Desulfocurvus vexinensis DSM 17965: one gene and its partner. Each later gene encodes a partner of the first gene's protein in a complex. Links are inferred from orthologs where the notes say so. Each region holds a gene or a part of one and is shown on either strand. Other genes may lie near its edges.

The links. Proteins that work in one complex are often made in the same cells at the same time.
Region 2: the proteins of mnmG (region 1) and mnmE are in contact, whole or in part, in a solved structure (PDB 9HIP), measured with the Escherichia coli proteins. The link is inferred for Desulfocurvus vexinensis DSM 17965 from one-to-one orthologs.

Annotation. Positions count from the first base shown.
Region 1 is NZ_JAEX01000005.1:238,607-243,603, forward strand. Bases 737-3,691 are described here. They hold mnmG (tRNA uridine-5-carboxymethylaminomethyl(34) synthesis enzyme MnmG), read right to left. Parts: upstream 3,168-3,691; coding sequence 1,305-3,167; downstream 737-1,304. Other genes in these bases: G495_RS0106655 (PilZ domain-containing protein), read right to left, coding at 737-891; G495_RS0106665 (M20 family metallo-hydrolase), read right to left, coding at 3,234-3,691. In the rest of the region: more of G495_RS0106655, read right to left, coding at 1-736; more of G495_RS0106665, read right to left, coding at 3,692-4,457; G495_RS0106670 (PxxKW family cysteine-rich protein), read right to left, coding at 4,593-4,883. UniProt on the Escherichia coli protein: NAD-binding protein involved in the addition of a carboxymethylaminomethyl (cmnm) group at the wobble position (U34) of certain tRNAs, forming tRNA-cmnm(5)s(2)U34.
Region 2 is NZ_JAEX01000001.1:3,755-7,676, reverse strand. The notes cover bases 970-3,922. They hold mnmE (tRNA uridine-5-carboxymethylaminomethyl(34) synthesis GTPase MnmE), read right to left. Parts: upstream 3,271-3,922; coding sequence 1,669-3,270; downstream 970-1,668. Other genes in these bases: G495_RS16740 (SH3 domain-containing protein), read left to right, coding at 3,621-3,922. In the rest of the region: G495_RS0100025 (hypothetical protein), read left to right, coding at 1-655. UniProt on the Escherichia coli protein: Exhibits a very high intrinsic GTPase hydrolysis rate. Involved in the addition of a carboxymethylaminomethyl (cmnm) group at the wobble position (U34) of certain tRNAs, forming tRNA-cmnm(5)s(2)U34.

The DNA of each region.
Region 1 (4,997 bases):
CCACAGCCGCTGCTTGCGCTTGCTGTCGGGGTCGTAGAGCTCGGCGAGCAGGATGTAACGCTCCCCGGGCTCGAATTCAAGTCCCGTCTCGCGCAGGGCCTTGCGGGTCACGTCCAGGCGCATGCCCCCTGCCGATACGTTGACCACGCGCAGCAGGTCGCGGCGCGCGGCGTGCAGCAGCATTACGGGCCGGCCCCATTTCTTCAGGCTGGTCTCGGTGTTGCCGTCGGGGCCCTGGCGTTCGGGCCACAGGGCCAGCCCGAGCATGTATTCCATGGGCGGGTCCAGACGCAGGTGGACGCGCTTTTGTTGCAGGCGCAGGGTGTCGGGCATGGTCAGGGTCAGGCGCAGGGAGCCGTCGGCCTGGGTGGCCAGCCCGGCGATGTCGGCGGTGAAGAAATAGTAGTTGGCCCGCTGGGGATCGCGGCCCGGGCTGACGCGCATGTAGCAGTGCACCGTGCGCCCGATCCAGTGCGGCTTGGCCGCGATGCGCGCCGTGACCTCCAGCACCAGGTGCTCGTCGCGGATCTGCTCCAGGGAGCAGGACACGCTCTGGTCCTTGGTGGGGTTGCGCGAGAAGGATAGGTCGATCTTGGCGCGCTGGGTCTGGGCCTGGTCGAAGATCTGGCGGATTTCCGAGGGCGCCTGCACCGCCCCCGTGGGCAGGGCGCGGCGCCGCCGCGACAGGACGAGCAGGTTGAGCAGGTACACCAGTGCGCCCACCGCCGCCGCTGCGGCCAGGGTCAGCAGTGCAATGCGCAGCAGCTCGGGCGAGGCGCCGGTGCCGCTGAAGCGGTCCTGCACCGTGTTCAGGAAGGAGCGGTCCAGGCTCGCGGCCAGGGGCTCCAGGGCCCGGTGCGCGGTGCTGCTCAGGAAGCCGGATGCGTTCACGAAAGGCCTGCTTGGTTGCGGGTCGTCCTCAAGTTCCAGCCGGATGCGTGCGGGACTGCCGGGCGGCGTTGTCCGGCGCTGCCGGGTACCCGTCATCCGGGCGGCCCGGGCCCTGGGCCGGGCGTCGGTTTTTTGGCCGGTCCCGACCGCGCCGCCGGGGGGCGGCGTCGCGGGCGCCAGCCCCAGCCGGGCGCATTGGCGCGCCGACGCAGTCGCCACGCGGGGCGGCGCGGCGCCGCAGGCACACGGGGCCCCGGCCGCGCACCAGGGCCTTGCAAGAAAAAGTCCACGCGGGCGGGGCGCGGGGCCGCTGCCAGTGCACAGGGCGCACCCTGCGGTGGTTATGGCATGGCTGTTACCCGGAATTGCGGCACATGGGAAGGGCGCGCGCGGCGTGCAACGCGGGCGCGCCCTCAGCGGGCCAGCTTGCGCAGGTGGATCTCCAGGCAGGTGACGGCGGCGGGGGTGATGCCCGAGATGCGTCCGGCCTGGCCCAGGGTCAGGGGCCGGACGCGGGAGAGCTTTTCCACGGCCTCGCGGGTCAGCCCGGCCACGGCGGCGTAGTCCAGGTCCGGCGGCAGGGCCGTGGACTCCAGGCCTGCCGAGCGCGCGGCCAGCTCCTTTTGGCGGCGCAGGTAGCCCGCGTATTTGACCACCGTTTCGGCCTCGCGCAGGGCGTCGGGCCGGGCGGTTTCCACGGCGGGCAGGAAGGGCGCCAGGGCCTCGATGGTCAGGGCGGGCTGGCGCAGCAGTTCGGCCAGGGCCACGGCCCGGGGCGGGATGGCCGCGCCCATGGCCGCCAGCAGGTCGCGCGTGGGCGCGTCGGGGCGGATGCGCACGGTTTCCAGGGCGCCCACAAGTGCGTCCACGGCGTCCATCTTGGCCCGGTGGGCGGCCCAGTGGGCGTCGCCCACCAGCCCCAGGGCCCGGCCCGCCGGGGTCAGCCGGGCGTCGGCGTTGTCCTCGCGCAGCAACAGGCGGTGCTCCGCGCGCGAGGTGAACATGCGGTAGGGCTCCTCGGTGCCCCGGGTGACCAGATCGTCCACCAGCACGGCCATGTAGGCCTCGTCGCGCCCGGGCAGGAAGGGCGGCTCCCCGGCCAGGGCGCAGTGGGCGTTGAGCGCGGCCCACAGGCCCTGGGCGGCGGCCTCCTCGTAGCCCGAGGTGCCGTTGATCTGCCCGGCGAGGAAAAGCCCGGGCAGGGCCTTGGCCTCCAGGGTCGGCAGGAGCTGGGTGGGGAAGCAGAAATCGTATTCGATGGCGTAGCCCGGGCGCACGATCTGGGCGCGCTCCAGCCCGGGGATGGTGGCCAGCATGGCCTTTTGCACGTCCAGGGGCAGGCTGGTGGGGATGCCGTTGGGGTAGACCTCGGGGCTGGAAAGCCCCTCGGGCTCCACGAAGATCTGGTGCCGGGGCTTGTCGGGAAAGCGGGCCACCTTGTCCTCGATGGACGGGCAGTAGCGCGCGCCCACGCCCTGGATGACCCCGGTGAACAGCGGCGAGCGGTCAAAACCCGCGCGGATGGCCTCGTGGGTGGCCGGGGTGGTCCAGGTGATGTGGCAGGGCACCTGGGGCAGGGGCGAGAACGGCGCATGGAAGCTGAAGGGCTTGGGCGGGTCGTCCCCGGGCTGCACTTCCATGGCGGCGGTGTCGATGCTGCGGGCCAGCAGGCGCGGGGTGGTGCCGGTCTTCAGGCGCCCCAGGGCCAGGCCCAGGGCGCGCAGGCTGTCCGACAGGCCCCGGGCGGCGGGGTCGCCCAGGCGCCCGCCGCTGAAGTTGCGCTCGCCCACATGGATCAGCCCGCGCAGGAAGGTGCCGGTGGTCAGCAGCACGGCGCGGGCGGCCAGGCGCTGGCCCAGGGCCGTGCGCATCCCGGCGCAGCGCCCGTGTTCCACCAGGACTTCCTCGGCCATGTCCTGGAGCACCCAGAGGTTGTCCTGGGCGAACACGTCGGCCTGCACGGCGGCCAGGTAGGCCGCGCGGTCGATCTGGGCGCGCGTGGCGCGTACTGCGGGGCCCTTGCTGGTGTTCAGCGTGCGGAACTGGATGCCCGCGCGGTCGGCCCAGATGCCCATGCGCCCGCCCAGGGCGTCGATCTCGCGGACCATGTGGCCCTTGGCCAGCCCGCCGATGGCCGGATTGCACGACAGGTGCCCGATGCGGTCCACGTTGATGGTCAGCAGCAGGGTCGGGCGGCCCAGGCGGGCCAGGGCCATGGCCGCCTCGCAGCCCGCGTGCCCGGCGCCGACCACCACGCAGTCCAGCACGGGCGGCATGGGCGGCTTGAGGGCCGGGGTGGTGCTGGCGGCGGGCATGGCGCGGGCGACCCGGGCAAGCCGGGGCTAGGCGAACAGGACGCGGGCCATGACCTTGGCGTCGCCGAGCTGGGTGGAGATGCGCGAGCGTTCGTTGGGCTGGTGGGCGAAGTGCTCGCAGGTGGACCAGACCACGGCCTCGCGCCCGGCGCGGCGCAGGATGGCCGCCACGGTGCCGCCGCCGATGCCCGCCGGGGCGGGGGTCACGCCGTAGACGGCCTCGATGGCCGGGGTCAGGCGGCGCACGATCTCGCTGTCCACCGGGGTGGCCGGGGCGGCCTGCTCGGCCTGCACGGGCTCGCAGGCCACGCGCACGCCGTGCTCGGCCTCGATCTCCGCCGCGATGCGCCCGAAGGCCTCGCGCACGTCGGCCACGGGATAGCCCGGCAGCACGCGGCAGTCCACGTAGAACACATCGTGCCCGGGGATGGTGTTCACGTTGGGCACGTTGGCGTCCTTGCGCGTGGGCGAGAAGGTCGAGTGCGGCGGGGTGAAGAGCGGGTCCGTGGCCGGGAATTCGTCGTGCAGCCTGCGGGTGCGCAGGATGAAATCGGCGGCGGCCACCAGGGTGTTCACACCCTGCTCGGGGGTGCTGGCGTGGCACTGCCTGCCGAAGACCTCGACCTTGAGCCAGAGCATGCTCTTTTCGGCCACTTCCATGAGCGAGGAGTCGGCCACGCCGAAGTCGGGCACCAGGAACAGGTCGCGCGGGCCGAACAGCTCGGCGTGTTCGCGCACCACATGCCCCAGGCCGTAGGCGCTGCCCGTTTCCTCGTCGGCCACCAGCAAAAGGCCCAGGGTGATGGGCGGGGTGGTGCCCGTGTCCAGCAGGGCCTTGGCCAGCAGCAGGGAGGGCACGATGCCGCCGTGGTTGTCCTCCACGCCGCGACCCACGAGGAAATCGCCGTCCACCTTCAGCTCGTAGGGATCGCTGGCCCACAGCTCGGGGTTGCCCGGGGGCACGATGTCCACGTGCGAGATGATCCACAGGGTGCGCGAGGCGTCGCGCCCGGGGATGCGCGCCAGGATGTTGGGCCGCAGGCCGCCGGGCACGCGCGCGTCGGGCGCGTCCAGCCGCTTGATGTCGGCGATGCCCATGTCGCGCAGGGTGCGCACCAGCAGTTCGGCCTTGGCCGTCTCGCCCTGGCCGTCGTTGTCCGGGCCCAGGGCGGGGATGGCCACCAGGGCGCGTTGCAGGGCCACGACCTCGGGGGCCAGGGTGTCGATGCGTTCCAGGACGGCGTGGGGCATGGGCGGCTCCGTTGTCGGCGCGGCCCGGGGCCGCGTGGTGGACCAGAGGTGCGCCGGACGGCCCGCGCACCCGGCGCGAAGGAAAACAAAAGGGCGGGCCCAGGCCCGCCCCTGAATCCATGAAGGAGGCCGGGCCTAGCGACCGCGGGCGGCGCGCTTGGAGGCCTTGAGCGGGTTGACCTTGACCTTGCCGGTGGTATCCACCTCGGCGCGGACGTGGGTGGCGAAGTTGCACGCCTTGCGGCCCCACTTGGCGGCGGGCTGGGCGTAGCTCGCGCAGTACTTGCCGCCGGTCTCGTGGGTCACCACGCGGTCGCAGCCTTCGCACTTCTCGATGATCTGCTGCATCTCGACGCCGTTGAGGCTCAGGATGCCGTCCTTGACGACGGCGGACTCCAGGATGGTGCTGGTCTGTTTCTTGGCCATGGTGGTATGTCTCCTTGCGTGCCGAAGGCGCCCCTGGCCGGAGCTGCCGTCTGCTTGAGTTCGTGTAGAAGCGACGCAGTATTTATAGATACGGCGGCGGATGTCAAGCCTTGA
Region 2 (3,922 bases), on another replicon or contig:
CTCCGACCACGGGCAGCCCCGGGTCGAGGGCTTCGACATGACCAAGGCCCAGGAATTCCTGCAAACGAACATCGGCGAGGACATGCATGCCGAGGCGCCCGTTCCCGGCCAGGGCCTGATGCTGCAAGCCTCGGTGGGGTTCCAGGCCAAGATGGCGCACTTTTCCGAGGCCTTCCTCAAGGACTTCTTCCGCAACGGCATCGTGGTGGACGGCGAGCGCATCGCGGGCACGGGGACCAACGATTACGAGGCCATGGAACAGGCCCTGGACCGGCTGGTCGGCCACTTCCCCAATGCCGAGGAAGCCGGGCGGGCGACCCGCGGGCTGTTCCAGGCCGCCGGGGCCTCCATCCTCAACGCGCTGCTCGCCGACCCCGCCACCGCAGAGCAGACCATGAAGACCTTCACGGCCCAGGGCAACAAGCTGAGCGACCTGCTGGAGTTCCGCATCACCTCGCGCGGCGGGGGGCAATACGACGTGCGCGTGGATCAGGCCATGCAGCGCAGCCGGATGGGCCCGGCGAGCAACCGCAACGAGCCCCTCGGCCTGAGTTCGCGCGTGGAGATGACCCTGAGCGGCTGCGACCAGCCGGGCACCGTGCCCACGGTCCAGGTGCACAGCTTCGACTTCTTCCTGGGCACCATGCGCCACTAGGGCCGCGCCCGCGCAGGAGAACCAGGGGGGTTGGGAACAAAAGCCTTTGGCGAGTGGCAGCTACGGCGAGGGAAAAGCACCATGTCTCGCGGGCGCGCCACCAGACGCCCCGGGCAGCGGAACAGCACGGGCGCGGGCCGTGGCCGCAAGGCTGCGGCCCGCGCGATGCGTGCGGGCCGGGCGGCGCGGGCGGCCTACGCGCCCGGGGCGCGCCAGGCGGCACGCAGGCAGGCAGGCAGGGATGCGGGCGCGCGGCGGCGCACGATGCGGGCGGGTGCCTGTTGCAGCCGGGGGCGCGATGCTCGCGGGCCGGGCGGGCCGACATGTTGTGAATAATAAAACAATATATTTGATGGCCCCAAACCCTGCCCCGTGGGGCAAAAAAGCTACAACACACTAGAATCAAAGAAAATCATGCCAAGATTCGCCCCGGATCACCTCGCGCGGCGCAAGATCACGTTAATAGCCTGAAATAAAAGGATTCATAATTTTTCCTTTCCGCTTCGCTTTTCGGTTGCAACGCCATGTGAAATTTATTACATGTGTCTTGCCGCCTGGTTTCAGGCCAACGGCAACACACACAAGTCAGGCATCACGCGGCCCCAGGCCGCAGCGACCGTTCCGGGGCACCACCCCCTTGCCCGTGCCAAGGCATATTCCCGGGCCTTGCGCACACCACGGCACCGGCCCCACGGTCCCCGACACGCGCTGACACCTCTGCGGTCCGGGGGCACCCCCCACAAACACCCCCGGCCCGGCCACACTCCCGCCCGGCGCACCCGCGCCGGGCGTCCTTTTTTTGGCCGGAAAGGCCAGCGCCCTTGCCCCCGGCGCACTGCATAGAACGAGGCCGCCGCCTGCGCCTGCCCGCGCGGACAGGCCCGCAGGACGGCTGGCGTGCGCCGCGCCAAGGACCCGCGAGGCCTGTAGGCCGCCCGGCGCCGCCTGATGATGCTGCGCTGCTGCGGACAGCATCGCCCTGCCGCTGGCCGCTGCGCCGCTGCGCCGCTGCGCTACTTGCCGATGCAGAAGGTGCCGAACACGCTGTCCAGCACTGCGGAGGGAGTGATTTCGCCGGTGATTTCGGCCAGGTGGGTGCAGGCCGATTCCAGGCCCACGCCCAGCAGGTCGTAGGGCAGGCCCACGCGGATGTCGGCCTCCAGGGCCACCAGGGCGTCGCGCGCGGCGGCCAGGGCCCGGGCCTGGCGCATGTTGGGCACCAGCTCGCCCGTGGCCGGGGCGGCGCCGCCAAGGGCCCGGGCGCGCAGCGCGCCGCACAGCGCCGTCAACCCCTGGCCCGTGCGCGCCGAGACCGCCACGGCCTCGAACCCCGCCCGGGCGAACCAGTCCGCCGGGTCGGCCCCGGCGCTGCGGGGCTGCGCGCCCGATGCCCCGGGGGCGGCCGCACCACCGGGCGCTTCGGGCGCGGCGGGCACTTCGGGGCTGGGCGCCGGGCCCGGGCCCGGTCCGGCGTCTCGCGGGCGGGCGCCCGGTGCGTGCGGCCCGGCGCCCGGGGCCCCGCCAGCGCCCGGCCCCTCCGGGCCCTGGGGTCCGTCCGCCGCCCCGGCCCCGCCCGGCTCCCCGGCCAGGTCGGTCTTGTTGAGCACCGCCAGCACGCGCCCCGGGCCCAGCTCGCTGGCCAGGGCCTGGTCCTCCCCGGCCAGGGGCCGGGTGCGGTCCACCACCAGCAGCACCACGTCGGCCCGCTGCACCAGCTCGCGCCCACGCTCCAGGCCCGCGCGCTCCACGGCGTCGCCGGTCTCGCGCAGGCCCGCCGTGTCCACCAGCCGCACGGGCAGGCCCTCCAGGTCCAGGGCCTCCTCGATCCAGTCGCGCGTGGTGCCGGGAATATCGGTGACGATGGCCCGCTCGCGGCCCAGCAGCGCATTCATCAGGCTCGACTTGCCCGCGTTGACCCGCCCGGCCAGCACGCACAGCACCCCCTCGCGCCAGACCCGCCCGCGCTCGAAGCCGCGCACCAGCCCGGCCAGCTCGGCACCCACCGCGCGCACCCCGGCCTCGAAGGCCTCCGGCGCCAGGCACTCCACCTCGTCGTCGGGGAAATCCACGGCCACGCACAGCTGCGCGCGCAGCTCCTCCAGCCGCGCACGCAGGGCCGCCACGCTGCGGCCCAGGCCCCCGGCCAGCCGCGCCTGCGCCAGGGCCGCCCCCGCCGCCGTGGGCGCGGCGATGAGCTCGGCCACGGCCTCGGCCTGGGTCAGGTCCATGCGCCCGTTGCAGAAGGCCCGGTAGGTGAACTCCCCGGGCTCGGCCATGCGCGCGCCGCAGGCCAGGGCCGCCCCCAGCACCGCGCGCAGCACCGCCGGGCCGCCATGGCCCTGCAATTCCAACACATCCTCGCCGGTGTACGAGCCGGGCCCGGGCATGAACGCCGCCAGCACCTCGTCCAGCCGCCGCCCCGCCGCATCGCGCACCCAGCCGTGGTGCAGCCGGTAGGGCAGAAACCCGGCGAACCCGGGCCGCGACGATTCAAACAGCTCCTGCCCCACCGCCCGCGCCCCGGGCCCGCTCACGCGCACGATGCCCACCCCGCCGCACCCGGGCGGGGTGGCGATGGCCGCGATGGTGTCCTGGGTCATGGCAAACTGGCGCATGGCCCGGGGTATACGCCAGGGGCGGATGTTTGCAAAGCGCCTGGGCCCGGGCGGGCGCGGGCGAAAGATCTCGTATGCAGATGCGCGCTTTCCTTGACGACCCGGGCCCGGGCGGCGCGGGCGAAAGCCCCGGGAGGGTGCGGCCCTGGCGCTGTGCGGGCCCACGCCCCGCGAAACGCGCCTTGGCGTTTGCACGGGGTTGCCGCGACCCTGCGCGGGCAAACGCCGCCGCCCGCCCCGCCGTCCCTTGCGCTCCCCGGTCGCCCCGCGCCCCGTTCCTTCGCCCGCCGCCGCTGCCCCGCAGCCCCCGGCGGTTGCCTTTCCGCCCCGGGGCGGATAACACTGGCCCCATGAACCCCACCGCCATCCGCCGCCCCGCCGTCCCGGTCCTGCTCGCGGCGCTGCTCGCGGCCCTGCTGCTGGCCGCCGGCTGCGCCCCGCGCGTTTCCCCGCCCGGCACCGTCATCGCCGACCTGCGCGACATGCCCCAGGACGCCGGGGCCTACATCGACCCGCTCACGGCCACCCGGCCCCTGCTGCCGCCGGACCAACACAAAGCCCTGGCCGACGACTACCGCCAGCGCTTCTTCGCCCCCTGGGCCCGCACGGCCCCGGCCCACGGCCCCAAGGAAGTCTTCGGCTTCCTCGACGG